3 regions of the Fictibacillus sp. 26RED30 genome follow, and region 3 is predicted to be linked to each of the others. Evidence: riboswitches for the same ligand, from Rfam matches in the RefSeq annotation. Region 3 holds a riboswitch; each other region holds the start of a gene.
The links. Region 3 has a riboswitch for lysine ahead of IHV11_RS03430 (aspartate kinase). Riboswitches for the same ligand answer to the same signal wherever they lie in the genome.
Positions count from the first base shown of each region.

Region 1: linked by a shared signal. The riboswitch ahead of IHV11_RS01985 (Na+/H+ antiporter NhaC family protein) and the one ahead of IHV11_RS03430 (aspartate kinase) in region 3 are both predicted to bind lysine.
Region 2: linked by a shared signal. The riboswitch ahead of lysA (diaminopimelate decarboxylase) and the one ahead of IHV11_RS03430 (aspartate kinase) in region 3 are both predicted to bind lysine.

Region 1 is NZ_JACZDV010000001.1:405,869-416,141, forward strand. It holds gene modA (molybdate ABC transporter substrate-binding protein) at 1-640, opposite strand, end outside; gene nfsA (oxygen-insensitive NADPH nitroreductase) at 939-1,685, shown strand; gene IHV11_RS01960 (DUF72 domain-containing protein) at 1,710-2,552, shown strand; gene IHV11_RS01965 (YunC family protein) at 3,022-3,324, opposite strand; gene IHV11_RS01970 (thymidylate synthase) at 3,446-4,240, shown strand; gene IHV11_RS01975 (dihydrofolate reductase) at 4,237-4,713, shown strand; gene yunB (sporulation protein YunB) at 4,786-5,625, shown strand; lysine riboswitch at 5,730-5,912, shown strand; gene IHV11_RS01985 (Na+/H+ antiporter NhaC family protein) at 6,055-7,644, shown strand; gene IHV11_RS01990 (sodium-dependent transporter) at 7,834-9,336, shown strand; gene IHV11_RS01995 (methionine/alanine import family NSS transporter small subunit) at 9,338-9,442, shown strand; gene IHV11_RS02000 (M23 family metallopeptidase) at 9,585-10,273, opposite strand, start outside.
Region 2 is NZ_JACZDV010000001.1:1,084,579-1,094,851, reverse strand. It holds gene IHV11_RS05545 (hypothetical protein) at 1-240, opposite strand, end outside; gene scpB (SMC-Scp complex subunit ScpB) at 282-872, opposite strand; gene IHV11_RS05535 (segregation/condensation protein A) at 879-1,622, opposite strand; gene IHV11_RS05530 (DUF309 domain-containing protein) at 1,757-2,269, shown strand; gene IHV11_RS05525 (peptidylprolyl isomerase) at 2,326-2,760, opposite strand; gene lysA (diaminopimelate decarboxylase) at 2,830-4,152, opposite strand; lysine riboswitch at 4,247-4,423, opposite strand; gene IHV11_RS05515 (spore germination protein) at 4,483-5,958, opposite strand; gene IHV11_RS05510 (stage V sporulation protein AE) at 5,939-6,517, opposite strand; gene spoVAE (stage V sporulation protein AE) at 6,522-6,872, opposite strand; gene spoVAD (stage V sporulation protein AD) at 6,874-7,890, opposite strand; gene spoVAC (stage V sporulation protein AC) at 7,902-8,357, opposite strand; gene IHV11_RS05490 (stage V sporulation protein AB) at 8,373-8,795, opposite strand; gene IHV11_RS05485 (stage V sporulation protein AA) at 8,785-9,405, opposite strand.
Region 3 is NZ_JACZDV010000001.1:694,660-704,932, forward strand. It holds gene IHV11_RS03410 (electron transfer flavoprotein subunit alpha/FixB family protein) at 1-685, shown strand, start outside; gene IHV11_RS03415 (histidine phosphatase family protein) at 754-1,350, shown strand; gene trxA (thioredoxin) at 1,465-1,776, shown strand; gene uvrC (excinuclease ABC subunit UvrC) at 1,991-3,742, shown strand; lysine riboswitch at 3,808-3,996, shown strand; gene IHV11_RS03430 (aspartate kinase) at 4,158-5,396, shown strand; gene IHV11_RS03435 (YslB family protein) at 5,437-5,883, opposite strand; gene IHV11_RS03440 (succinate dehydrogenase cytochrome b558 subunit) at 6,188-6,796, shown strand; gene sdhA (succinate dehydrogenase flavoprotein subunit) at 6,812-8,572, shown strand; gene sdhB (succinate dehydrogenase iron-sulfur subunit) at 8,575-9,330, shown strand; gene IHV11_RS03455 (acyl-CoA thioesterase) at 9,433-9,900, shown strand; gene IHV11_RS03460 (helix-turn-helix domain-containing protein) at 10,056-10,273, shown strand, end outside.

The sequences.
Region 1 (10,273 bases), 290 kb from region 3:
TAGCAACAGCTGCTACTTTGACTTTAGAAGAGATCATCGCATCAGTCTTATAAACGATACCAGCATCGACATTACCCGTTTCTACGTATGTAAGCACTTGGCGAACGTCTTTGGCGTAAACGATTCTTTGTTCAACTTCTTTTAATAAATCCAAATTTTCTAGCGTTTCTGTGGCGTATTGACCTGCTGGAACCGTTTCAGGAGTACCAACTGCTATTTTTTTTACCTTTATCAAATCTTCAAAACGCTTGATGTTTTGTGAGTCTTTCCCAACGACTAAGACAAGTTCATTTCCTACAAGATCTGTTCCAAGTTTCTTTTCAATGAGTCCTTTCTCCACAAGCTGGTCAAATTTGTCTTCTGCTGCAGAGAAAAAAAGATCAACAGGTGCACCGTTAGAGATTTGCTGTTGAAGTGCACCAGAGCCTCCGAAATTATAAGTGATGCTGACATTCGGATTTTCTTTTTCATATTGGGTCGCAATTTTATTTAATACATCTTGTAGACTGGCTGCAGCTGAAATTGTTAATTCTACATTAGATTCTTTTTTGGCTGACTCTGAAGATTCATTTTTTGAGCATGCAGATAATAATGTTGCAAACAAGCAGATTAGAAGTAAGATTGTATAACTTTTCTTCATCTTCTCTCTCCTCACTTAACTTTTGTTTTTTTAGTGTCCAGGTAAGAATATATAGAAAAAAGACGCCCGATTGGACGTCTTTTTTGCGTATATTGCGGCGAGAGACAGCACTCCACATAGTGCATTGCCAAAAGGCGCGTCAATCTCGTCTTATGCAATTAGCTCATCGCTAAATTAGTATACCATCTCTTTGCGTTAATGAGAAGAAGAGATTATAAAGACTTCAAATGGTTCGCTTTTTTATATACGAAAAAGATATAATGCAATCAACCATAACTTTAAAGAAGGAGCTTATGTGATGAACGAAATTATAGAAACAATATTAGCTCACCGATCGATTCGAAAGTTTAAAGACAAGCCGTTAGATGATGAAACGGTTGAAACACTTGTACAATGTGCTCAAGCTGCGTCTACTTCAAGCTATCAACAAGTTTGTACGATTATTGGAGTAGAAGACCGGGAAAAGAAAGAAAAACTAGCTGAGCTTGCGGGTAATCAGTCTTATGTTGCAGACAATGGATATTTCTTTGTTTTTTGTATGGATTATAATCGTCATAAGATTGCTGCAGACATGAACACAATAGATATTCACAAAACCATCCAATCCACTGAAGCGTTTATCGTAGGAACAGCGGATGCCGCTCTTGCTGCACAAAACTTATGTATAGCTGCTGAATCTCTCGGACTTGGTATCGTTTATATAGGGGGAATTCGTAATCAACTGCAGGAAGTTTCAGCGTTGTTGGATTGCCCAGACCATGTACTTCCATTGTTTGGGGTAGCGGTTGGATATCCGGACGCTGAGCCTGGGAAAAAGCCGCGCTTGCCGATGGCAGCCGTTTTTCATAAAAATCAATACCAAAATTCTGAGGAAACAGAAGCTCTCCTAGATCAGTATGAAAAAGAAACTGCTGCATATTACACAGAAAGAACAGGCGGAAAACGTACAGAAGGCTGGGTCACGCAGATCACAGCATCGATGGCGACTCCTAAACGGACGTATATGAAAGAGTTTGTCCGATCAAAAGGATTAAATAAATTGTAACTCACAGGCAGGTGACTTCAAAGAATGATAAAAATCGGTGTAACAGGCTGGGGAGATCACGATTCTCTTTATCCAGATGGTACTCCTGCAAGAGAAAAGCTTGCTGTATATAGCGGCCACTTTCCTGTTGTAGAAGTTGATTCTTCCTTTTACGCGGTACAGCCTGTCAAAAACTATGAAAAGTGGGTAGCTTCTACACCACAGGATTTTTCGTTTGTTGTAAAGGCGTATCAAGGGATGACGGGACATTCAAGAGGCAAGCTGCCTTTTGACTCAGTTAAAGAAATGTATGAGGCGTTTATAGAGTCTATTCAACCTGTCATCTCGTCAGGCAAGCTTGAAATGGTCTTGTTTCAGTATCCACCGTGGTTTGATTGTAAGAAAGAAAATGTCCAGATGCTTCGCTATGCAAAAGAAATGATGGGTGATATTCCTTTAGCTCTTGAGTTCCGTAATCAAACCTGGTTCAGTGATGAAATGAAGGAGAAGACGCTTCAATTTATTAGGGAAGAGAATTGGATTCATACTATTTGTGATGAACCTCAAGCCGGACAAGGCTCGATTCCAATCGTCATGCACACAACAGCGGAAAAGACACTTGTTAGGATGCATGGCCGAAACGTTTATGGCTGGAACAACCAAGGTCAACCGAACTGGAGAGAAGTACGTTATCTATATCGTTATAATGAGACAGAGCTTCAAGAATGGAGGGAGCGCATACAACAGCTTTCTTCAGAAACGAAGGATCTAACCATTCTTTTTAACAATAATTCGGGTGGAGATGCTGCCGATAACGCGAAGCAGATGATTGAACTTCTGGATATTCAATACGACTTTTTGGCTCCGAGGCAGTTGGACTTGTTCTGAGTTTTCCTTATATTACAAATCCATTTCAAAAAGAAGGAAAGGATTCATTTTTCAAGGTAGACTGATATACTAATAGGGTGAACGAAATATCGTGAACTGGATAAAGAAAGTGGGGATCACTTTGAATTTCAAAAAATTGATTCAGATGATGTACTGCTTACAAATTGCCTTTATCATCAGTGGCGTTTACTTACTATGTGTCTACATATATATCAATGATGCGAAGCGCATACAGTTCTTATCCTTGGTCTTATGCATTAATCTTATTTCATTAAAAATAACAAGAGATCGTTTTAAAGCATAATGAAACACCCTCTGCCATTTTGGCAGAGGGTGTTGTCGTTTTATTGCAAATGTCGATATATTTCATTTTTCGCCGATATATTTGAAAAGTTGCCGATATAAATGATTTTTCGCCGATATATTCTTTTTCTTGCCGATATATTTCAAATCTCGCCGATAAAATGCTCTAGATCATTTTTAAAAGTGCTTTTCGCCCTTGCATACCAACTTCAATACCTTTTTCTTTTGCTTCAAGAGTAATAGATTCTAAAGGTGCATCCAGCAGCTGTTCGATTGTTCTTACTCCAACAGCGCGTCCTGCGATAATTTTACGGTCTGCTAACTTTTCGTTTAAAAGAGCTACGTCAAGTGCCCCACACATGATATATCCATTGTCGTTGAATACAGCCATAAAATTCGTTTTTGGCAAACGAAGGGTGACAGCGGTAAACGGATGTCCTTCAATTAAGATCGGGTTCATCTCTAACATGCTTCCACTCCTTTCTTCACTATTATTTTTATGTGTATAGAAGGGAAAAAGTGTTAGGTGTTGAAGCTATTTTTATGACTTTTCATATGATACGATTAAAAGAAACAGGAGGCGATGAGTGATGAAACAATATCTGGATTTTCTTCAAGATATTTTACATAACGGTACGAAAAAAGAGGATCGGACAGGCACTGGGACCGTTTCTGTGTTCGGTCGTCAGATGAGGTTCGACCTACAGAAAGGCTTTCCGCTTGTTACGACTAAGAAGCTGCATTTAAAATCGATTATTCATGAATTGCTTTGGTTCTTAAAAGGCGACACAAATATTGCTTATTTAAAAGAAAACGGTGTACGGATTTGGGATGAGTGGGCCGATGAAGATGGAAACTTAGGTCCTGTTTATGGACATCAGTGGCGCTCATGGTCGGCTCCGAACGGTGAGACGATCGATCAGATATCAAACGTAATTGAAGACATCAAGAAGAATCCAGATTCAAGACGATTAATCGTCTCTGCATGGAATCCTTCTGATATTCCGAATATGGCGCTGCCACCATGTCATTTATTGTTTCAATTTTATGTTGCGGATGGAAAGCTCTCCTGCCAGCTTTATCAGCGCTCAGCAGACAGTTTCTTAGGTGTTCCTTTTAATATTGCGTCATATGCTTTGTTAACAATGATGGTGGCTCAAGTGACCGGACTTAAACCAGGGGAATTCGTTCACACTGTTGGGGACGCACACATCTACACCAATCACCTTGAACAAGTAGAGCTGCAGCTCACTCGTGAGCCAAAGCCGCTTCCGAAGATGAAGATTAATCCAAACGTGACGAGTATCTTTGATTTTACTTATGAAGACTTTGAACTTGTTGACTATGAGGCACATCCACATATTAAAGGTGTGGTGAGCGTATGATCTCGTTTGTTGTAGCGATGGATGAAAATCGCGCGATCGGTAAAGACAATGATCTACCGTGGTACTTGCCTAACGATCTCAAGCATTTTAAAAACGTAACGATGGGAAAGCCGATCGTGATGGGTCGTAAAACGTATGAATCTATCGGCAAGCCTTTGCCTGGTCGAGAGAATATCGTAGTAACAAGAGATGAGCAGTATCAAGCTGAGGGAACGACGGTCGTTCATTCTGTCGACGAAGTCATTCAAAAAGAAACAGAAGAACTATGTGTGATCGGGGGAACGGAAATCTTTAAGCTGTTCCTGCCTGTTGCAGATCGCTTGTATGTCACAGAGATCCACCACACCTTTGATGCTGATACGTTTTTTCCAGAAATCAATCGTGAGGAATGGAAGGAAGTTTCCCGTAAACCAGGTGTTGTAGATGAAAAGAACAAATATCATCACGATTTTGTAGTCTACGAAAAAAATTAAAACCATAAAGTTTGAATGAGCCCCCCTCTTGTCTGCATACATATGTATATGTAGATAAAGGGGGGTTACCTTTTGCTTAAGCGCAGAAAAATGAAACTTCGAAAAGGGCCACTTCCATTCCGATTTGTACTATTGATCTCATTTATTCTGTTTACTTTTATAACGATTCAAGGGCTATGGCTTGTAAACAAAGGGATCGAACCAACACTTATGTTGATTGCTCAAAAGAAAACGGAAGAAATCGCCGCACTTGCAATAAGTGAAGCGATCGACAATGAAATTTTAGGGCCTTCGGAAATGAATGACATCATCGAATATAAAACCGATACAGAAGGAAATGTCGTCTTTGCTGGAATCAATCAGAGTGTAGTCAACCAGGTTGCCAACCAGTCACAAAAAGTCGTTCAAAAATACCTGAAGGAAATAGAAGAAGGAAAAGCTCACGAAGTAATAACCAATGATGAGTTAGGAATAACAGCCTATAAGAACGAACCGGGTGTTATTATGGAAATACCTCTTGGGCAAGCAACAAGAAACTCTCTCCTAGCTAACTTAGGGCCGAAAATTCCTATCAAATTTATGCTGATTGGTGAAGCGAACACAGATATTGAAGAGAAAATAGAGAATTCAGGGATCAACAATACGTGGATCAATATTGATATTGTAGTCACAGTCAAAACGAGGATCGTAATTCCTTTTGCGACAGAAACGACAGTTGTAAAAAGGCCAATAAAGATAACAGCACAATTTATTAAAGGAGAAGTTCCTGTCTATTATAATCAATCAGGAGATCCTATTCAGCCGACTGTGCCGATTACACCAGACTTAAAAGAAAAGGAATCTCATGATGAATTGGAGCCTTCTGAGGATAGCCCTACAGAAGAAACGGGTGAGGATGAAGCAGCAGAATAAATGTATTTCCTTCATTTAACAATTCCTGTTTAGGTTGACCATTCGTCCTAGTTTGTTATAATTAGTATTGAATTGAAAATTTTATATGTCTTTAAGCCTATCACCGATGGGGTAGAGGAGCGGATTTTATAAGTACTTTTTCAGAGAGTGACGTCTGTGAAGAAAAAGAAAAGGAACTTCCGCCGAAGCAAAAGTAAACCGTCTGTTCACTTTTGCTGGGTTTACACTAAACAAGTGTAAAACTGTCACTGCTTGGGAATTAAAAGCAGTGGAGGACTACTGATCGATGAGGAAAACCATAAATTACTTATGTGATTGATAGCAGGTTATTTCCTTGTCTATTGATCGCTTTTTATTTTGTCCTTTTTTCCTCGACGTCCTGTAAGAACTCCTCAATATCGATGGCTAAATAAAAGAAGGAGGAACATCATGGAATTTGAGAATTCGATTTATTCGTTAATACCACCCGTATTGGCAATCTTGATGGTTGTTCTAACGCGAAGAGTGTTAGTCTCATTAGGAGCTGGGATCCTAGCGGGGGCATTATTGCTTCACGATTTTAGTATTGTAGCTACACTGAAAGAAATTGGTACGATTGTGAAAGGGCACTTTATTTCAGACGGTGCATTAAATGAGTGGAATGTTTATATTCTTCTGTTCTTATTAATCTTAGGAATGATGACGAGCATTATCTCTTTAGCAGGTGGAAGCCGAGCTTTTGGAGAGTGGGCCATTTCTAGAGTGAAAACGAGAAGAGGTGCACAGCTTTTAACGGTTGTGTTTGGACTCGTCATTTTTATTGATGACTATTTTAATTCGTTGGCTGTCGGAAATGTAAGTAGACCTATTACTGACCGACATCGCATCTCGCGTGCGAAACTGGCATATTACCTTGATTCAACTGCAGCGCCAGTGTGTGTAATCTCACCTGTTTCAAGTTGGGGAGCGTACATTATCGGTATTATCGGAACGATCTTTGCTACACATGAGATCACAAATATGTCTGCGTTTAGTGCTTTTATTCAAATGATTCCAATGAATTTTTATGCAGTGTTTGCGTTAATCCTAGTATTTGCTGTAGCGTATTTTCAACTTGATTTTGGACCGATGAAAAAACATGAGGAAACAGCTCTTGCTACAGGAGAAGTGATTGCAGCTGATAAAAAAGCTGCAATCGGAGAAGGTATTAAGCTCGAAGAAAGTGACAAAGGAAAAGTAGGAGACCTTGTTTGGCCAATCGTAATCTTGATTATTTCAACGGTTGGATTCATGATCTATACAGGTATTCAAAATGTGAAGGGGCTAGAAGAACCAACGGCCATCACACTTTTATCTATTTTTGAGAATACCGATGTACCAAAATCATTAGTATATGGTGGTCTGCTTGGTTTAGCTTCTGCTATATTGTTCTTCCTTCCAAAGAAGATGGGTGCTGCATCCTTAGGAAAAGGACTGGGACGCGGTATTCAATCTATGATCGGTGCTGTTACGATCTTGCTTTTTGCATGGACGATCATCTCTATCATCGATAGCTTAGGAACAGGGACGTATCTAGCAGGGTTAGTTGATCAGCATATGAATTTAGCTTATCTGCCGTTTGTTCTTTTTGTACTGTCAGGGCTAATGGCTTTTGCGACAGGAACTTCATGGGGGACATTTGGAGTAATGCTGCCGATCGCAGCAGAAATTTCAGCTTCTACAAATATTGAGTTAATGCTTCCTGTTCTTGCTGCAGTACTAGCGGGATCTGTTTTTGGTGACCATTGTTCCCCAATATCAGATACTACAATCCTTTCTTCAACAGGAGCGGGAAGTCATCACATCGATCACGTCATGACCCAGCTTCCTTATAGCCTAGTGGCTGCTGGAGTGTCTGCCGTTGGTTATCTTGCCCTTGGGTTCACAGAAAGTGTTTGGATCGGCCTCTTCGCATCTGCTGTAATATTTATCTTAGCACTCTTCTTGATTAAAAAAGTATCTAGTAAAAATAGCATTAGTGATCAATCTTTAAAGGCTTAATTTTTGAAAGTGTCTGGTAGTTAACCAGGCACTTTTTCTTATATTTATACGACTTTTTCCCCCTTATTCCGACAAAATAACTAAAAACATTTTGACGATTATCATGTTTTGTAATATACTGAACACAGAATTATCAGAAAAAAGTAACAATTGTAAACTTTTCGACTTCATAAAAAGGGGGATACAACAATGGAAAATAGGCAGCAATGGGGAAGCCGCTATGGGTTTATATTAGCAGCGGTCGGCTCAGCAATCGGCCTAGGCAATATCTGGAGATTTCCAGCAGTTGCTTATGAGAACGGTGGAGGAGCATTCTTCATCCCATATCTTATAGCACTTTTAACGGCAGGGATTCCCTTACTAATCCTAGAATTTACGCTAGGTCATAAGTACCGTGGATCTGCTCCACTTTCTTATTTCCGACTTCACAAAAAAGCGGAGTGGCTAGGATGGTGGCAAGTATTTGTAGCATTTGTTATTTCTACTTACTACGCGGTAATCATCGCTTGGGCGATTAAGTATTCTATTTACTCATTAAACTTAACTTGGGGGGACAAGCCTTCTGACTTCTTCTACGGTGAAGTCCTTCAATTAAGCAAGACGCCTGGTGACTTGGGTGGTATCGTACCAGGTATTCTGATCGCACTTCTAATCGTGTGGGTTGTTACGCTTCTTGTTCTTTATAAAGGTGTATCGAAAGGAATCGAGCGTTTTAACAAAATTTTTATTCCAGCTTTAGTTATTATGTTTACGTTAATTGTTATTCGTGCCGTAACGCTCGATGGTGCTGCTCAAGGTTTGAACACATTCTTCACACCTGATTGGAGCATGATGAATAATGGTAAGGTGTGGGTAGCAGCTTACGGTCAGATTTTCTTCTCATTATCGATCGCATTTGCAATTATGGTAACGTACTCAAGCTATCTGCCTAAGAAATCAGATATTAACAATAATGCATTTATAACAGGTTTCGCAAACTCAGGATTCGAACTACTTGCAGGTATTGGTGTATTTGCCGCTTTAGGATTCATGGCGATGCAACAAGGTCTGCCGGTTGATGAAGTTGTAAAAGGCGGAATCGGACTAGCCTTTGAAGTATTTCCAGCAATTATTAATGAGTTCCCAGGCGGAAATGCCTTCTTTGGAACAATCTTCTTCTTAACCCTTGTATTCGCAGGTATGACATCGTTGATCTCGATTGTTGAAACGTATGTGTCTGCATTACAAGATAAGTTTGGCATTTCTAGAACAAAAGCTGTATTGATGGGTGGAGGAGTAGCATCTGTTATCTCATTACTTTTCGCTACAAAAGGCGGACTGTACATGCTTGATATCGTGGATTACTTCATCAACAACTTCGGTATCACTTTAGCAGGTCTTGTAGAAGTAGTCATTGTTGCTTGGTTCGTCAGACAATTGGCTGGACTTCAAAACCATGCGAACGCCATCTCTGACTTACGAACAGGTTTATGGTGGAAGGTTTGTCTAGGTGTGATCACACCAATCCTTCTTGGTTATATGATGTTTGATAACATTAAACAAAACCTTGCAGAAAACTATGAAGGTTATCCTACAGAACTGATCCTTACGTATGGTGTAGCCGTTGCAGTTGGCGTAATCGTACTCGGCATCGTACTCGGTCTAGTGAAGTGGAAATCTGAAGTGGCAGTAGAGAAAAAGGAGGTCAGCTAATATGACAGGCAGTGCGATTACAATGATGGTGATTGGCATGGTTATCCTATGGGGCGGCCTCCTAGCGAGTATTGCAAACGTGGTTCGCGTTTCGAGAAAGAAATAAAGGATGAAGCTGGTTCTTCAATTGAAGAATCAGCTTTTTTCTTATGATGGCGCTCGTAAACCAGAGCAAGGCTCGAGATTTACGAGCGCCATATAAAAAAGAAGCCCTTAAGCTTCTTTTTCAACTTTGCCACCATTTATTATTATCTTCGCCTGTTGCTAATGCGCTCCTGACGTTCCCATGCTTTTAAATAAGGGTATGGATCGAATGCCCATTCCGTATATCCGTTGTCACGGTACATACCAAAGTGCAAATGGGGAGGGAATTTTCCTGATGTTCCTGGAGGACCGTAGCCTGAGCTCCCCACATAACCAAGCACAGTTCCGGGTTCGACGATAGATCCTTTTTCAATTGTTTTATTAAAGCTGCCTAAATGGGCGTAATAATGATACACATTATTGATATCACGGACACCGATTCTCCATCCGCCAAAACGGTTCCATCCTTTAATTTCAACAATTCCGTATGAAACGGCTTTTACCGGAACTCCATAATCTGCAAAGATATCTGTGCCTTCATGAATACGTAATCCACCAAAGCCGCGTCGGTCGCCCCAAGTGCTTCGGTAACTATAGTTTGATCTTAATGGAACGATAAAGCTGTGTTTGTCTAGAGAAACGGTTCCATAGGTCTCATAGATCTTCGCGTTTTCCATAATAATATCCACGGCTTTATCACGCTGGTAATAGCTCCAAAGGCCGATTCTGAAATTTTCTATATCATGCCCATGCTTTTGAATGATCTCACTAAATGTATATAAAATGTCTTCATCGTTGTTTCGATCTGCAATTCCGTCGTTGTTACCGTCTTTTCCGATTCCACCAAACATGG
Region 2 (10,273 bases), 390 kb from region 3:
GCGCTTTTGGTATGCCGGGTCCTTAAGCAATGCGGTGAGTGCTGCAATCTCTGTTATCTTATAGAAGCTCAAGTAATCTTTCCAAAAGTCATGATGTGTTAATTCCTCTTGAAGTTTCTCTTCAAAATATCGTACATAAAGAAGATGAAAAGTTTGCATTTTTCCGTTACATTCATAGGTTACTTCTGAACGGTTAAAAAAATCCTCAGATGTATTCGGCTTTTCTTTTTCTAACTCCATACCATCAATATGTTGAATCAACAATGCATGACTCCCCCTTGTTATTCGTCAGTAGATAGTGATTCCTGAAATTTTGAAAAGAACAGGTCTGCTTCTTGTTCTACATTCTCTTCCTGAATGTTCTCAGGAAGAGGAGGCAGCTCTTTTACACTTTGCAAACCAAAATGTTCTAGGAATGCTTTTGTTGTACCATATAATATTGCGCGTCCCGTTCCTTCTGCTCTTCCAACTTCTTTTACTAATCCTTTAGCAGATAGTGTCTGTAACGGTTTCTCCGTTTTTACTCCTCTTACTTCTTCAATCTCTGACCTAGTAATCGGCTGTTTATAGGCAATGATCGCTAGTGTTTCAAGAGCAGCTTGAGAGAGTGTCGCATGACCAGGCGTTTCAACAAGACGCTCATAAAAGGCCGCATGTTCCGGTTTTGTTACAAATTGAAGGGATCCCGCATATTCAACAATAGACATCCCTCTTTCTGATGAAGCATAACTTTGTTTCAACTCTTCGATGATGGGATCAAGTTCTTTGCTGTCGATCTCCAACACTTGAGCGATTTGTTTTCTGTCGATTCCTTCATCACCACTGACAAAAAGCAAACCCTCTACAATCGCTTTATATTCATTTCGTTCCAAATCGTATTACTCCTCTAACATCGTTATATAAATTTCACTAAAATGATCTTGTTGTTCGCAATTTATTGATTTAACTTTCATAAGTTCTAATATTGCAAGAAATGTAACAACAACATGTTCCCTAGTACTCTTATCAAAAAGGTCTGTGAACTTTTTTCGTCCTCCTACTAAAAGAAGAGAGGATTTTATTTGTTCCATTCTTTTTTCGATCGGAATCTCTTGCCGTTCGATTGTCGTTTGTTTCGGTGCTCGCGTGACCTTTTCTTGAAAGACTTTTTGCATCGCCTGCAACATATCATACAGCGTTACGTTGGTCACCTGTTTTGCCGATTCTTCTTTCTCAAACTGTGAGAGGTCGACAGGCTGCCGTGTGTATATTAAGCTTCTTGCTGATTCTCTTTCTTTAAGTTCATCAGCAGCATGCTTGTACTTTCTATATTCAACGAGTCTTCTTACTAATTCATCTCTTGGGTCTTCTTCCATCTCGAGTTCCATCTGATTCTCAAAAAGCTCTTCTTCATGCTTCGGTAGCAGCATCTTACTTTTAATGGCAAGAAGAGTAGCTGCCATAACTAAAAATTCACTTGCTACGTCCAGTTTTAGTTCTTTCATCGTATGTATATATTGAAGGTATTGCTCAGTTATGATGGCTACCGGGATATCATAAATATCCACTTCGTAGGTTTGAATCAAATGAAGCAGTAAGTCGAGCGGACCTTCAAATCCATCAAGCTTCACACTATATTGCATAACATTTCCCCAGTTTTTCAGCGATTTTGTATTATAAAATTATATCATATTTTGCGTGGTACGCGGCTTGTTTTTATTCATGCTATGCATATGGTAAACTTAAAGTCGAGCTTATTAAGGGGCGTGAACGACTAGTGACTTATCCAAAACCATGGATTGAATACTTGGTGCATTTTCATAGAGATCAAGATTACTTTGAGTGTCACGAAGTGCTTGAGGAGCATTGGAAGGACGAGGGCATGAAAGGAGATCTGTGGCCTGGACTGATCCAGCTTGCAGTGGCTCTTTATCACCATCGGCGTGGCAACAATAATGGAGCTAAACGAATGATCTTGAGTTGTAGAGTGAAGCTGCAAAAAGAAGAAGCAGCACTGAAAGAACTCGGAATAGAAGTTGAACCTTTTTTTGAACTACTCGATAAAAGTATACAAAAAGTCGAGCAACAGCAACCTTTTGAGTCGATAGCTCTTCCACTGTCAACTGATCTATTGAACGTATGTTTATTAAAAGCTGGTGTGACTGAAGAAGAGTGGTCTTTATCATCCAGAGTGGATGAAAACATCGTTCATAAGCACTCTTTAAGAGACCGATCTACGGTTATTGATGAACGAAATAGACAAAAACTCATGAAAAACAGAAATGTATAATTGCCAAAAACATAAAAAAAGCTTCGGAGTAATCCGGAGCTTTTCTTATTTGGAACTTATTCTTCCCAAACTTTAACTTCTTTCATTACATCGCCTTGTTTAATGCGAAGTACTGTTTCCAAACCTTCTGTAACTTGTCCAAAAACAGTATGAACACCGTTCAAGTGCGGTTGTGGCTCGTGTACGATAAAGAATTGGCTTCCACCTGTATCGCGGCCAGCATGCGCCATTGAAAGAGACCCCGCTACGTGCTTATGTGGGTTCCCTTCTGTTTCACAAGGAATAGAATAACCAGGGCCGCCAGCTCCAGTTCCTGTTGGATCTCCACCTTGAGCTACAAATCCAGGGATAACACGGTGGAACGTTACACCGTTGTAAAAGCCTTCGTTTGCAAGTTTTTCAAAGTTTTCTACTGTTCCAGGTGCTTCTTCTTGGTACAGATCAAATACAATTTTTTCGCCGTTTTCAAATTCAATTGAACCTTTTTTCATAAAAAACAGGCCTCCTTCTACTTCATTCAACTACCATTGTACGGTTAAATGTCTGCTCCGTAAACTAATTTACACAAAAACATTCGTTTTTAATGGAACATCATTCTTGATGAGGTCTTCATATGTTTCCCGCTTCACTACAAGCTGTTCTTCACCGTTCTCTACAAACACAACAGCTGGCCGCTGAATGCGATTATAATTGCTCGCCATACTATAACCGTAAGCTCCCGTACATGAAACGGCTAATAAGTCGTTATCACAAACTTCAGGAAGTTCAATATCCCAGATTAACATGTCGCCACTCTCACAGCATTTTCCTGCGATCGAAACAGTTTGTGTTGGTTCTTCGTTCATCTTATTCGCTACGAATGCTTCATATTTAGCTTGATAGAGTGCAGGACGAATGTTATCTGTCATCCCACCATCAATGGACACATAATGCCTAACTCCTTCGATCTCTTTTTGAGACCCGATCGAATAGATCGTCGTACCCGCATCACCTACGAGTGAACGTCCTGGTTCAATCCAAAGTTCAGGCAGATCTTTCCCTTCAAAGTGAATCATCTGTTTCTTCACTTCTTCAATCATGGCCGTAACGTATTGTTCAGGAGAAAGCGGTGTATCCTCTGACGTATATTGAATACCGAACCCACCTCCAAGATTTACGACACTTGGAAAATAGTTAAAGTTTTCTTCCCACTTTTTAAAATGCCTGAACAACTTTTCAATCGCCAGAGTGAATCCTTCTGTTTCAAAGATTTGAGATCCAATATGACAATGAATCCCCAAAACGCGAAAGCCTTCAAATGCAAGTACTTCTTGAAGTGCTCTGTCTCCTTGACCATTCCCTAAATCAAATCCAAACTTAGAATCTTCCTGACCTGTTATGATGTAATCATGGGTATGGGCTTCAATTCCTGGAGTTAAACGCAGTAAGATGTCTACTTTTTTGCTAAGCTTGCTGCTCAGCATTTTTAATAAGGAGATCTCATGAAAGTTATCTACTACAATACAACCGACTCCAGCTGTAAGTGCAAATTCTAATTCTGATAAGCTCTTGTTGTTTCCATGAAAATGAATTCTTTCAGGTGGGAATTCAGCTTGAAGTGCCGTATAAAGTTCTCCACCTGAAACTACATCCAGACTTAATCCTTCCTGTTCGATAAGCTGAAACATGGCGATGGAAGAAAAGGCTTTTGAGGCATATGCTACTTGATACCCTACCCCATTTTCCTCGAATGCTTTTTTAAAGCCTCTTGCTCTATTTTTTATCAAGGACAAATCATACAAATATAGCGGTGTTCCGTATTTTTTCGCTAGATCTACCGTATCTAAACCACCGATCCATAGATGTTGATTATCTCCAATTTTTGATGTTCCGTGTAAATTCACAAAAAATCCCCTCTCGTTGTTGATAGAGAATTCAATCCCGACAAATACAAAAGACAGCCGCAACTAAGGCAGGCTGTCAAAAACCGTACCCTCATGTCGGAATAGCTCTCCACTACAGTTGTAGTGACAGTCCGTTGCTTATTCAGCAACGGCCCAGCATAAAAAGAGATGGAACTCTTTTTACACTTCGGCAAATTGACCTTTCAACATATTTCATCGTCATCCATGAACTCCATATGCTACTCATTCGTTTTGCGCCTCTACCTCATATGAGGCATATTTAATTAGTTATGAATTTAACACAATTTTCAACAATCAGCAAGGGACAGATTAATTAGTTGGCTGTTTTTTGGTGTTCTGCGGATGTACAATGCTAGGTCGAACTTTTGATAGCGGAACAGCTATTCGAACGACAATCTGTAAAAACGCTTTTGGATTAAACGGTAAGAGCGGCCACAAGTAAGGTGTGTTCAAATTTTTGATCGTTGCCATATAGAGAACCAACAATGTGAATCCGATAATAAATCCTGGTACTTTAAACAACATAACCATCGCAATCAAGAAAAGCCGCAGGACTTTATTTGCGATACTCAGCTCATAACTTGGTGTGGAGAAGGATCCGATCGCTGCTATCGCAACATATAGAATAACTTCAGGCACGAATAATCCTACATCTATTGCGATCTGCCCGATCAATACGGCTGCGATCAGACCCATGGCGGTCGATAGTGCACTCGGTGTATGGATGGCCGCTAGCCTTAATATATCAATCCCGATCTCCGCGAAGATAATCTGGAGAAACAGTGGGATGTTCGTGTGTTTATTCGGGCCGATAAAATCAATGAAAGGCGGTAATAATTGCTCTTCCATCGAAAACAAAAGCCACATCGGTACTAAGAATACTGAAGCCATCATGCCTGTAAAACGGGTCCATCTTAAAAAAGCACCTATAAATGGAGTCTGCCTAAACTCTTCTGCATGCTGTACGTGATGAAAGAGTGTAGTAGGTGTGATGATAACACTTGGCGATGTATCTGTGATGATTAATACATGACCTTCCATCAAATGCTGTGCAGCAACATCTGGTCTTTCTGTATACCGGACTAAGGGAAACGGATTCCAACCTTGTTTTACAATAAACTCTTCGATCGTCTTATCTGCCATTGGAATCCCGTCGATCTCAATAGAGTTAAGCTCTTTTCTAATAAGGTCAACGAGACCGGGATCTGCCACATCTTGAATATAAGCGAGACATACATCCGTTTTAGAGCGTTCACCCACTTGAAGAATTTCGTGTCGTAATCGTTCATCTCGTATACGTCTTCTTGTAAGAGCAGTATTGATAATAATATTTTCCGTGTATCCATCACGGGCTCCCCTCACCACTTTCTCAATGTCCGGCTCTTCTGGTGATCTTCCTGGATAACTTCTTACATCCACAACAAATGCTTCTTCTTCTCCGTCAATGAATATAACGATCAGACCTGAAAGCATACGGTCTACAGCTTCATCTAACGATTTCGTAATCTCTACTTGCTGATGTGCGAGATGATTATGTACAAGATCTTTTACTTTACTCGGCGCGCGATGACCATGATCCATATCCATTAGTTCGCGGTAGATCATGATGATGAACTCACTGTCGCAAAGTCCCGTACAATAATACAGCTGAAGTTCCTTTTTTAAGACAAAGATCTTTCTGACACCAACATCAAAACTCACACCAATACCCAAACGCTCTTTTAAAAACCTTTCCGTATCTTCAATGTTCTTACTAATCGGTGTTTTATTTTTTTCGGTTGCCAATTGATTCGCTCCTTTCTAAAATAAGTTGAATCGCTTTTACTGTAATCGGAGCTCCCTTTTCAACAGAATCAAAGCCTGCCATTTTTCCGATATCCCCGACACCGACTACGAAAGGAAGGTTTAATTCATCGAGGATATAGACGGTGTCTCCGTTAATCCTGCCTGTTTCAAGATCTGGAATTCCACTCTTATCAATACCGAACTCTGTTAGTTCTCCATATCGATCCATAGAACAGTGAACTTTTGTCCATTCTGTAAAATGCGTTTTGGAAGCTACGGCTACAGCACCAATCACATCAATATCTTTCTGCTGATGAATATATCTCATCGCTTGTTCTCCTGGACCTTCTCCTTTAAAACCACAGTCATCAAACATTACAAGTACAGGGTCATGTGGTGTTTTTCGGATCATCTCTACAAGTTCTATACCGCTTTTTCGTGTTGGATTTCCCCATGATTGTGATATACAGCGTCCTCCAACTTGTTTAGCCGCATGCTCTACGACTCGTAGTGCATACAGATCTCCATCCGTTATGAAAATGACCCGTTTTTTCACCATATGATCACCCCTTAGGTTCAAAGATGACTGCTACTAAAAATCCAAACAGAACAGCAGATGAGATTCCTGCAGATGTTAACTCAAAGATTCCCATGGCGATTCCGATAAAGCCATGTTCCTCTGCTGATGCCATTGCTCCGTGCAAAAGAGAGTGACCAAAACTGGTAATGGGAACAGTAGCTCCAGCTCCTGCAAATTTGATCAAGTTATCATAGATACCAAAAGCATCAAGAAGTGCTCCAATTACTACAAAGGAAGTTGTTACATGAGCCGGTGTCAGCTTCATTACATCCATCATCAGCTGGCCTACAACACAAATTGCTCCACCTACTAAAAACGCCCAAAAAAACTCCATCTTATTGTCCTCCTTCCGCTCGCTCTAAAACCACGCCGTGAGCAACCGTTGGAATACTTTCTTTTTGCTGAACCATTACGGGGTTTAATAATGCACCCGTTGCGACCATCAAGACTTTCTTTAGATTGCCTTTTCGAATCTCGTCTAAGATATATCCGTACGTAACGACGGCAGAACACGCACAGCCACTTCCTCCTGCAAAAACCTGTTGTCCGCTTCGATAGATCATCAATCCGCAATCTCGATGATTGTCAGACACATCATACCCTTGCTCTTTTAATAACATCTTAACGATCGGTGCACCGACTCCAGAAAGATCCCCTGTAGCGATTAAATCGTACTCATCAGGTTGAACATCCATCTCTTTAAAATGTGCCGCGATCGTGTCTGCAGCTGCAGGAGCCATCGCTGATCCCATATCAAAAGGATCTTTGATTCCTAAGTCCACTACTTTTCCAACAGTTGCCGATGTGATCTTTATATCTGAGACCTCTTTACTCACAAGTGCAGCACCTGCACCTGTTACGGTAAACGTAGCTGTATCTGGCTTTTGCCCACCGTACTCAGTAGGATATCTAAACTGTCTTTCAGCAGTAGCATTGTGTGAGCTTACTGCAGCTACAATTCGATTCGCATACCCGCCATCTACTAAAGCTGCACCTAATGCTAAAGACTCCATCGAAGTTGAACATGCACCAAACACACCAAGGAACGGTATTCCGTTTCCTCTAGCCGTGTAGTTTGACGAAACGATTTGGTTTAACAAGTCACCTGCCAACAAAAAGTTGATATCTTCTGGCTTCATCTTTACTTTGTGCAAACAAGCATTGATCGCATCTTCCATCAACTGACGTTCAGCAAGTTCCCAATTCTTTTGTCCGCAGTGAAGGTTGTTATACGTTTTATCAAAATAGCTGCCTAAAGGTCCTTCGCTTTCCATCGGACCTACTGCTGTGCCGGCCGCATTTAAGTAAATGTTATTTGCAAATTTCCATGTTTGTCTTCCTAATAAATTCATGCCTTCACTCCTTATGTCAAGTGCTGAAAGATGTAGCGGATCATACCGAAAATATAGGCAGATACAGCTCCAAATACGATAACAGCTCCAGCTAATTTGAAGAGATTTGTAGCCACTCCGAGTACTAAACCTTCACTTTTATGTTCTAATGCCGCACTCGTAACGGCGTTAGCGAATCCTGTTACCGGAACGACAGAACCTGCTCCAGCGAACTGACCGATCTTATCGTATACTCCGAGTCCTGTTAATAGTGCTGCGATTAGAATGAGCGTTGCAACCGTCGGATTTCCCGCTGTTTCTTGCGTGAAGTTAAAGTAAGTCATGTAGAACATTTGAATCGCTTGACCGATCGTGCAGATGATCCCACCTATTAAAAATGCTTTTAAACAATTTAAAACATACGGAGGTTTCGGCTGTATCGATTTAATTTTTTCGGCATATGCCTGCTGTTCTTCTTTTGTTGCCATCGTACAATCACATCCTTAATGATTAATGTAGTACATCCAATGAAACAAAGATCCTGAGATTTTCCCAAGTACAATTGCCATTAATATAATGATGATTTTCTCTCCAAATCCAACTCTTTTCGCAAGAATCGGGAGTACATTCAATACTTCTGTTAACGCTGCGGCTAACATCCCAACAAAGATCCCCATAAATAAACCGATCGGTATAAGAAAGAAAGCAGAAAACCCAATTGAAGCGTTCCTTAGATTCATCCAACCGCCGATCACAGCACCTAAAATAATGCTTAACTCATAACCTCTAATATATCGATACGTTTTAGAGAGCTGCATCAGCCTTGGCACGATTCCAAGAACAGTGATTAAAGCCACAAGACCAGAGCCTACTGTGATTCCACCGCCAAAACCGATAAAAGCAATGAGCAATACTTTAATTCCCATTGATCTTTTTCTCTGTTTCTTTGTTTTCATGAACGATCACGTACTGATCGAGGTCTTGTTGATAATTAAACATCTCAACTTCCAACGGGCTTGGTTCTTCATTAAGTCTTTTTCGGAAAAGATGGTTAAAGAAAAGAATCATGCCTAGACCAAGACCGAACGAATATGGAATCTGAAGTAATAGGGGCTGCTCTTTATAATGCCCCGTTATAAGAAAATAGATTTTTTGGTGAACAAGTTGCATGCTTACATCTTCATGAAAATTCATGATCGCGAGTGCCGAGCCTGTAAAAAGTAGAAGCCACACCAAGACAAAATACACTGGTGCCAGCTTTTTTTGTTGCATCTGAATCTCTAGAATCGATTGTGCAGGTCCGATAGTTTGAACATCTAATCCAGGGTTTTTCTTTTGAATCGTAGCGATCACACGCATGACATCGATCACAATCAAATGCTTATCTTCAGGGGTTACTTCGTGGATAATATATCCCTTAATGGCTTCTTCTAATTCATCAGATGCTACAATCTGTGCAACTTCTCCGATCGTGACTTTCTGATGCTGAATCACCTGTACACGTTGACGCATACGCAGGTATACGGTTTTATCCAATTTTCACTTCACCTCTTTCTAAGCGCATTTGTGTTTAGTATGCGATGATGGAATTCTTATCATGCTTCACATGTAACAGCATCCAAAAACTACCACAAAAAAACGTTTAGTGGTTTTTGGATGTTTTTGAAAGTGGTTGATTTCCGTTTCAGGTGCTCCCTTTCCGCGGGGCGACCGGTGAGCCACTTGCCGCTTCGCGCCTCTAAGTGTCTCACCTGTCTAGTTACAGTGGCTAGCCCCTCGAGATCAAAAGCTAAACGGTCAAGAAGGCAAAATGCGCCTTCATAGCCCATTCAGCTTTTGCTTGTCGGGGCTGAATGAGCCACTTTCACTTTTGAACTGACCGCTCGTCCCGCAGGAGTCTCGCACCTTACACTCAAATCAACCTAATCAGCGAAGTTTAGGTAACACTAAGGATGTTGGAAATTTAGTTTAAAAGTCATAACATAAGTACAGAAGACTCTTGGTGAAATTTGCGTGAAAAAGGCTTTTAAAGCAATTTGCTTTTAGAATTTTTCTTTTTCACTTCTTTACAAGTTGATTGGATGTTTTCTGCAAGGCAAGTGTGACGAGGATGCTCTTCACTTCGGAAGGATTACCTTTTTAGAGAGAGGAATAAGAATAGAATCTTGAAGCGGACAAGACAGTCTAAAAAGTAAAAGTTGCTCCTTAAGAACCGACATGCAAAATTGGCCGGGAATATGAATGCGCAGTTTGCCTTCTTAACTGTTCACCATTAATCACGAAAAGGCTAAAACTGGTGGCGACTGTTAGGACGGATAGCGGTTTGAACGAAGCCTCTTGATGTAACGTCGGAATAAAATCCTTTTCTAAGCATTTTGTTTTTAGTTGCTTTTTTCTACTTCAT
Region 3 (10,273 bases):
CACATCTTTAGGAAAAGATCTTTCGCCACGACTAGCAGCTCGTCTCGAATCTGGTCTGATCTCAGATGTTACAGGACTTGAACAAGCTGGTGAGAACACTGTGTTTACTCGTCCAGTTTATTCAGGAAAAGCCTTTGAAAAGAAATTAATCTCAGATGGTCTAGTATTCGTTACGATTCGTCCGAATAACATCGCACCATTAGAGAAAGATGAATCTCGCTCCGGTGATGTAACATCTGTATCTGTTGACATCAAAGACTTAAGAACGATTGTTAAAGAAGTAGTTCGTAAAGCGTCTACAGGCGTAGATCTAGCAGAAGCAAAGATCATCGTTGCTGGTGGTCGCGGTGTGAAATCTGAAGATGGCTTCAAACCTCTTCAAGAACTTGCAGATGTACTTGGAGCAGCAGTTGGGGCATCTCGTGGTGCGTGTGATGCTGATTATTGTGATTATTCATTGCAGATCGGTCAAACCGGTAAAGTTGTAACACCTGATCTGTATATCGCTTGTGGAATCTCGGGAGCCATTCAGCATCTAGCTGGGATGTCCAACTCTAAAGTAATCGTTGCGATCAACAAAGATCCCGAAGCTAGCATCTTCTCGGTAGCAGACTATGGAATCGTTGGTGACCTGTTTGAAGTCGTTCCTTTATTAACGGAAGAGTTTAAAAAAGTGTTAGTATAATAGAATGTAAATGAATGAAAACGTCCGTTTTTCTGGACGTTTTTTCAATTTGAGAACGGGGAAGGTGTATGATGACTACGATTGCATTCATTCGTCACGGTGAAACGGATTGGAACATTGAAAGAAGAGCTCAAGGCTGTAAGGATATCCCGCTTAATGACAACGGGAAGTATCAAGCTGAACGTTTAGCGGAACGGTTTGTGAATGAAAAATGGGATGCTATATATGCCAGTCCATTACTCAGAGCATATAAAACTGCTGAGGCTATCAGCGGAATAACGGGCCTAAACGTGTTGGCTGATGATAGACTTCGCGAGATTTCATTCGGTGAGACAGAAGGAACCACTGAGAGCGAACGAGTCGAACGTTGGGGAGAAAATTGGATGGAACTTAATCTAGGGAGAGAATCAAATGAAGATGCCGATTCTAGATGGAAAGCAGCCCTAAACGATATTGTTCAAAAGCATAAGGGTGAGAAAGTTCTGGTCATCACTCACGGAGCATTGCTTGTAAGGATCTTCAAAGAGCTTCTACAAGACGATACTGATCGCTGGTACGGACTTAACAATACGTCTTTTTCTATTTTTAACCTAAAAGCAGAAAACGCTTGGACTTGTGAATTATTCAACTGTCAGAGACATCTAGAAAAGAGTGCTACAATCTAACGTTTGTCGAATAAAAAACTTGGGTACCATAAAGTTGAGCAAACTATTAGCAACTGTTACATTTGTGGGATATACTTTGTTTACACTTTGTTATTTAAAAGGAGGGCCAAATAAATGGCTATTGTTAATGCATCAGATCAAACATTTAATACAGAAACGAACGAAGGTTTAGTCCTTGCTGACTTTTGGGCACCTTGGTGCGGACCTTGTAAAATGATCGCTCCTGTTCTTGAAGAAGTAGATCAAGAAATGGAAGAAGTAAAAGTAGTTAAGCTTGATGTTGATGAAAACCAAGAAACAGCTGGAAAATTCGGCGTTATGAGTATTCCAACCCTACTTGTATTCAAAGACGGTCAAGTGGTAGATCAAGTTGTCGGTTTCCAACCGAAAGAAGCATTAGTTGAACTATTGAACAAACATAAATAAGGTTTAACCAAAAAAGCCCGTTGCTCGGGCTTTTTTTTGTGCATTTTACAAACTGTTCAATATTTTCTAGGAAATATTGTCGATAAATGAAAATATGTGGTATTGAAATCACGATAGTATTATGAACACGTTGATACATGATATGATAGTAGAAAAGACTGCTATGAGTGAAGGGGGGAAGAAATTGACCTCTATTTCTGTAAAACAAAAATTAATGTTGCTACCAGATCAACCTGGTTGCTATCTTATGAAGAATGAGTTTGGGAAAGTTATTTATGTAGGTAAGGCGAAAGTGTTGAAGAATCGTGTGAAATCTTATTTCTCGGGGACACATGATGGTAAAACTCAAAGACTTGTTAGTGAGATCAGAGATTTTGAATACATTGTAACTTCTACTGAGATGGAAGCATTAGTTCTAGAGATGAATTTAATTAAAAAGCATGACCCTCGTTATAACGTTATGCTAAAAGATGATAAGAGCTATCCATACTTAAAAATCACTGCTGAAAAACAACCAAGACTTCTATATATACGGAAGATAAAAAAAGATGGCGGAAAATATTTTGGTCCGTTTGTGAATGCTTATGCTGCCCAAGAAACGAAAAAGCTTTTAGACCGTATTTTTCCACTTCGTAAATGTGATACGATGCCAAAAAGAGTGTGTTTGTATTATCATATCGGTCAATGTTTAGGTCCTTGCGTATATGATGTTACAGAACAAGAAAATAAACAGATGGTAGATGGCATCGTGAAATTTCTTAATGGCGGCTATCAGGATGTTAAAAATGAGTTGTCAGAAAAGATGCTCGAAGCCTCTGAAGCATTAAATTTTGAACGCGCAAAAGAGCTGCGAGACCAGATACAGCACATTGAAGCTGTTATGGAGAAGCAAAAGATGATGACAGCAGATTTAGTCGATCGAGACGTTTTTGGTTATCATTTCGATAAAGGATGGATGTGTGTACAAGTCTTTTTCATTAGGCAAGGAAAAGTGATTGCTAGAGATATTTCGGTATTCCCTTTTTATGGAGAAGCGAATGAAGACTTGCTAACCTTTATTGGTCAGTTCTATCTGCAAAAAAATCACCTTCTTCCTAAAGAGATTCTCCTTCCACAAGAAGTGGATGCTAATCTTGTATCCGAACTTCTTCAAGTGAAAGTATTGCAGCCGAAAAAAGGACAAAAGAAAGAGCTTGTGGAATTAGCTACTAAAAACGCGTCTTTAGCTCTTCACGAGAAATTTGCCCTGATCGAGCAAGATGAGGCGAGAACGATCAAAGCCGTTGAGAACCTTGGTGAGAGAATTGGGATTGCTGCACCTTATCGTATTGAAGCGTTCGATAACTCGAATATTCATGGAACAGACCCTGTTTCTGCCATGGTTGTTTTTGTTGACGGAAAACCGTACAAAAAGGATTATCGAAAATATAAGATCAAATCTGTGGAAGGTCCAGATGATTATGCTTCCATGAAGGAAGTTGTTCGCAGAAGATATACAAGACTATTGAGGGAAGAAGGAGAGCTTCCTAGTCTTATTCTGATCGATGGCGGAAAAGGGCAAATATCTGCGGCTCAAGATGTATTAGAGAACGAGCTTAACTTATTTATTCCAGTAGCAGGTCTATCGAAAGATGAAAAGCATAGAACCTCACAGCTTTGGATTGGGGATCCTCCTGAAATGATACACTTGGCTCGAAACAGTCAGGAATTCTATCTTCTGCAACGAATTCAAGATGAAGTTCACAGGTTCGCGATCTCCTTCCATCGAAAAGTTCGCTCTAAAAGCATGTTCGAATCAACATTAGACAGCATCGCTGGAATCGGTGACAAACGCAAAAAGATGCTGCTTCGCCACTTTGGATCGTTAAAAAAGTTAAAAGAAGCTTCTGTTGATGAGATTCAAGCAGCAGGTGTGCCTAAACCAGTAGCCGAGCTTATTGAAAAAGCATTTTTATCAAATGAGTAGTTGCAGCTATTGAGTAACTTTGTTAAAATAAATCCAACTTTATAAATATGCCATGCTTCGTATGAAGTGATGGTAGAGGAGCAGGAACCAATAGTAACCCATCTGAAGAGAAGAAGCTCTAGTGATGATGGAGGAAAGGGGATTCTTGCCGAAGTGTAAAAGGACTTCTAGCCTTTTATGCTGGACCTGTATTGAAGAAATACAGAGCTGTCACACAAGTCCCCCCAGGGTTTGTGTGGAGGACTATCTCACGAGGGGGAACAAACTTGGCTTGCTACGGATTATAGCAACAATAGGGTTTTTCCTTATTGTTGCTTTTTTGTATTTACTTTCAAATAAGAAGGTATACGTGCACCGTCAACAAAGTCTTCTAATAAAAGAGATAGAATCTTACAACAAGAAGGGATTGGAGTATATGGGGAGAATCGTTCAAAAATTTGGTGGAACTAGTGTAGGCTCAGTTGAGCGAATACAAAATGTTGCAAAACGAATCATCCATGAAGTAGATGCAGGAAATGAAGTCGTGGTTGTGGTTTCAGCGATGGGCAAAACAACGGATGAACTCGTAAAGCTTGCTACAGATATCAGTCAGAACCCTTCTAAACGGGAAATGGATATGCTACTTACGACTGGTGAACAGATTACGATTGCCTTATTGACGATGGCTCTGCATCAAGAAGGATATAAAGCTCAATCATTAACCGGATGGCAAGCGGGTATTCAAACCGAAGATGCCTTTTCAAATGCAAGAATACTAGACATCGATTCAGAGCGCGTATCTTCTCTATTAAAAGATGGCCATATCGTGGTTGTCGCAGGTTTTCAAGGGCTGATTCCTGAAACAAAGGATATTGCAACGCTTGGTAGAGGTGGATCTGATACAACAGCCGTTGCGCTAGCGGCAGCCTTAAAAGCCGATCGATGTGACATCTATACCGATGTGACGGGTGTATATACGACGGATCCGCGTGTAGTGGATTCAGCTAGAAAACTACCTTCGATCTCTTATGATGAGATGTTAGAGATGGCGAACCTTGGTGCTGGCGTTTTACATCCGAGAGCGGTTGAGTTTGCTAAAAACTATAGTATTACATTAGAAGTAAGGTCTAGCATGAGTGAAGAACGTGGAACATTAGTTGAGGAGGAAGTGTCTATGGAACAAAATTTAATGGTTAGAGGTCTTGCGTTTGAAGGAAACATAACAAAAATTACGGTCTCTTCAGTTCCCAATGAAATACACGCGTTAGCGGAACTGTTTACTATTTTGGCATCGAACGGCATCAATGTAGACATCATCATTCAGAATGTCCTAAATGAAGAAAAAACGAATATTTCGTTCTCGATTGAATCAAACTCATTATCTGCTACACAAGAAGTACTTGCTGCGCATCAAGGGAAATTAGGATTCGAATCGATCAGTTATGAACAAGGTCTTGCAAAAGTGTCAATCGTTGGCTCAGGCATGATCTCAAATCCTGGCGTTGCCGCTAAAATGTTTAAAGCTCTTTCAGACGAAGATATTATGATAAAAATGGTAAGCACTTCTGAGATTAAAGTATCAACCGTCGTGAAACAAGAAGATATGATTAAGTCGATAGAAACGCTGCATGATGTGTTTGAGCTAGATGCTCGTGTTCCCGTTCAGAACACATAGGACCAAACATTGAAAAAAGCCGGCAATACGCCGGCTTTTGTTATTCAATCGTATCTTTTTTGTCCCATTGAACAGTAATAAAAACTTTGTTTCGTTTTGTAGATTCTAAAGCTTCTGTTGTGCATTTTTTTTGTAGCTGAACTTGTTCAGCGAGGAAGCCTGCTTCTAGGCTGAACGTTTGATGATTGAAGTTTTCCATTCGCTGCATGATCAGTTGAGAGTTTAAAGAGAAATTCATCTCAGTTTTCGAAGCTTCGATCATTTCAAGAGTGCCCCAGCCTGCTTCAACAAAAAAAGCGTGAACTTCTTCCATCGTATGTAAAGGATATTTTCTAGCCAAGTGTCTTCCTGCCCAATAGAGAATATTTCGTTCTTGTTTGCCAAGAAGTTCAGGCAACAAATCGCTTCGAAGGATCTCATACCCAAAAGCTGAAACAGAAAGCTGTTCTACAGGGGTGTTATCATCCTTTGTCTTTTGTTTAAACATTCTGCATCCCTTCTTTCTAATTTTTATTATAACGGGAAAGCGGTTTAAACTCTATAGCAACTATCGGTATTTGTCGAAAATCTTAAACCTCCAAAAGCGTTGATGTATCAAGAAAATTTACGTATTTAGTTGTTAGCGTTTTCTTGACGGTGTCAAACGATGGGAGTAAAATGGACATGTTGCTAGTTAATTAAGCTAATTGTTTAACACTCATCCTCTAAAAGAGGAAACTTAAAACGCTTACATGTGGAGAGGAACAAAGATTAGCAGCCAGAGAGAGGCTAAATTTGAAGGGGGCAAGAGAATGGCTGGCAGTAGAGATTTTATTAACAGAAGGATTCATTCATTATTAGGAGTAATTCCGATCGGGATTTTTCTCGTACAGCATTTAGTTGTAAACCATTTTGCAACGAGGGATGCTGAAGCGTTTAACAAAGCGGCGCATTTTATGGAAAGTTTACCTTTTCGTATTTTCCTAGAAACGTTTGTCATCTACTTACCTATTTTGTTTCATGCCGTGTATGGGCTTTACATTACGTTCCAAGCAAAAAACAACGTTACCCGCTATGGCTATTTCCGCAATATGATGTTCCTCGTTCAGCGTGTAACAGGCGTTATCACATTAGTCTTTATCGCTTGGCATGTATGGGAAACACGTGTACAAGCTGCGTTGGGACAAGAAGTAAACTTTGATATGATGGCAGACATCTTAAGCTCTCCATTCATGGTTGTCTTCTATCTTGTTGGTGTTTTATCAGCAGTATTCCATTTTGCTAACGGATTATGGTCGTTCTTTGTCAGCTGGGGCCTTACAGTTTCGCCTCGTTCACAGAAAATTTCAACATACGTAACAATGGGTGTATTTGTTGCACTTGCTATTGTTAGCGTAAGAACAATCTTTGCATTTATTTAAAAGGGGTGAGACAAATTGAGTAATCAAAAAATAATTGTTGTTGGCGGAGGTCTCGCCGGTTTAATGGCTACGATCAAAGCAGCTGAAGCTGGTGTGAACGTTGACCTCTTTTCAGTTGTTCCAGTAAAACGTTCGCATTCTGTTTGTGCTCAAGGTGGTATAAACGGTGCTGTAAATACAAAAGGTGAAGGAGATTCACCGTGGGAGCATTTTGATGACTCTGTATACGGTGGAGACTTCTTAGCAAACCAACCTCCAGTTAAAGCAATGTGTGACGCAGCGCCAGGAATCATTCATTTAATGGACCGTATGGGTGTTATGTTTAATAGAACTCCTGAAGGTTTACTTGACTTCCGTCGTTTCGGAGGAACACAGCATCATCGTACTGCATTTGCTGGTGCTACAACGGGTCAGCAGTTATTGTATGCACTTGATGAGCAAGTTCGTCGTCATGAGGTTGCAGGTCTAGTAACGAAATATGAAGGATGGGAATTCTTATCTGCCATTATTGATGACGAAGGACAATGTAGAGGAATCACCGCACAAAACTTGAAAACGATGGAGATCGTAAGTTTTCCTGCAGATGCAGTTATTATGGCGACTGGCGGACCTGGAATCATTTTCGGTAAGTCGACTAACTCTGTTATTAACACAGGTGGAGCAGCATCAGCTCTTTATCAGCAAGGTGTTTATTATGCGAATGGTGAGTTCATTCAAATTCACCCGACGGCCATACCTGGCGATGACAAGCTTCGTTTAATGAGTGAATCTGCACGTGGTGAAGGTGGACGTGTTTGGACATATAAAGACGGAAAGCCTTGGTACTTCCTAGAAGAGAAGTATCCAGCATACGGTAACCTTGTTCCTCGTGACATCGCTACACGTGAAATCTTCCACGTGTGTGTTGATCTGAAGCTAGGAATCAATGGTGAGAACATGGTATATCTTGATCTTTCACACAAAGATCCTAAAGAGCTTGATATCAAACTTGGTGGAATCATTGAGATCTACGAAAAGTTCATGGGAGATGACCCACGTAAAGTTCCTATGAAAATCTTCCCTGCTGTTCACTATTCAATGGGTGGCATGTGGGTTGATTATGATCAGATGACGAACATTCCAGGCCTTTTTGCAGCTGGTGAGTGTGAATATCAGTATCATGGTGCTAATAGATTAGGAGCTAACTCGCTGCTTTCAGCTATTTTTGGCGGCATGGAAGCTGGTCCGTCGGCTGTACGATACATTAGAGGATTAGAAAAAACAGTTGAGGATGTACCTTCTACTGTATTTGATAACCAAGTGAAAAAAGACCAAGAAGTATACAACAATATTCTATCTATGGATGGAACTGAGAACGCTTATGTGATCCATAAAGAACTTGGAGAATGGATGACAGACAACGTAACGGTTGTAAGATACAACGATAAGTTAAAACAAACAGATGAAAAGATTCAAGAATTGATGCAGCGTTATAAAAACATCAATATTAACGATACTTCCAAGTGGAGCAATCAAGGTGCATCATTTACGCGTCAGCTATGGCACATGCTTCAGCTAGCTCGTGTTATTACACTCGGTGCTCTTAACCGTGATGAAAGCCGTGGAGCCCATTATAAACCGGACTTCCCTGAACGTAATGATGAGCAATGGTTAAAAACAACAAAAGCGAAATTCAATCCAACAACGAACGGACCAGAATTCGAGTATGAAGAAGTAGATGTTTCGCTAATCCAGCCACGTAAACGTGACTATTCTAAGAAGAAGGCAGGGGTGTAAGAATGAGCACAAAAATGGTGAAATTCGTCATCTCAAGACAGGATAACCCAGAAACTGCCCCATATTTAGAAGAGTTTGAGATTCCTCATCGTCCAAACATGAACGTAATATCTGCTCTTATGGAAATTCGTAGAAACCCTGTTAACGCTAAAGGGGAAGCTACGACTCCCGTCACTTGGGAGATGGGTTGTTTAGAAGAAGTTTGTGGAGCTTGTTCCATGGTGATCAACGGAAAGCCTAGACAATCTTGTACGGCGCTTGTTGATCAGTTAGAACAGCCGATTCGTCTTGAACCAATGAAAACATTTCCGGTTGTCCGTGATTTGGCGATCGATAGAAGTAGAATGTTTGATGCACTTAAACGAGTTAAAGCTTGGATTCCAATCGATGGCACGTACGACCTTGGACCAGGACCTCGTATGCCTGAGACTAAGCGTCAGTGGGCATATGAACTTTCAAAATGTATGACTTGTGGTGTTTGTTTAGAAGCATGTCCGAACGTAAATACGAACTCGGACTTTATCGGACCAGCGCCTTTATCTCAAGTTCGTTTATTTAATGCTCACCCAACTGGTGAGATGAATAAAGAAGAGCGCTTGAACGCGATCATGGATGACGGAGGGCTTGCAGAGTGCGGTAACTCTCAAAACTGTGTGCAGTCTTGTCCTAAAGGAATTCCTTTGACAACATCAATCGCTGCACTAAACCGTGATACAAGCTTCCAAGCTTTCAAGAACTTCTTTGGCAGTGATCGTTAAAGTATCATAAAGAGCTTCTCTCATCAGGGAGAAGCTTTTTTTAAAAACAAATAACTGAATAGCGATTCATTAAATATCTGTATAAGAAAGGCGGTAAAGAAATTGGCTAGGCAAGATTACATATCAAATATGGATGATTGGCAGAAGGGCTTTTCTTTTTATCACGAATTGCAAGTACGTTTTGGTGAGATTGACGGATTTGGCCACGTGAACAATACGAATATCTTTACTTATATGGAAGAATCACGAATCGCGATGTTTAAAGAACTGGGTTTGATGACTGACTGGGGTGCTCCAGATTCAGAAGAGATTCCAGTTGTGGCAGACCTTCAATGTGACTATTTGGCTCAGATCATGTACGATGAAAAATTAAAAGTATATGTGAAAATAAATGAAGTAGGCTCGTCTTCCATCGACATACACTATTTAGGCATAAATGAGAAGAAGATTCCTGTATTTACAGGGAGAGGTGCTATCGTACAGATTTCAAGACGAAATGGACGCCCCGTAAAGTGGAATGAAGAGCTGAAAAACCAACTAAATAATTTTTCTAAAGAAGCCCATCTATGAAAATGGGCTTTTTTTTATGGTTTATCCGTAATATTCTTCATACTTTTTAAATGAACCAAGTCACTCCCATCTGATTCTTTACATACTATATGTTGACTAAATACTTCCAATATTCGTTGGCGGTTCCTAAACCCTAGCAAGGAGGGGTGAATTCATTGAAAGATAAACACTACCGACCGAAGCCTCTACTTACAAAAAGAGAGAGAGAAGTTTTCGAACTACTAGTTCAAGATAAGACCACAAAAGAAATTGCGGAACAATTATTCATTAGTGAGAAAACAGTTCGTAACCATATTTCGAATACCATGCAAAAGCTTGGGGTTAAAGGACGCTCTCAAGCCGTTGTAGAGTTATTGAGGCTTGGAGAACTCGA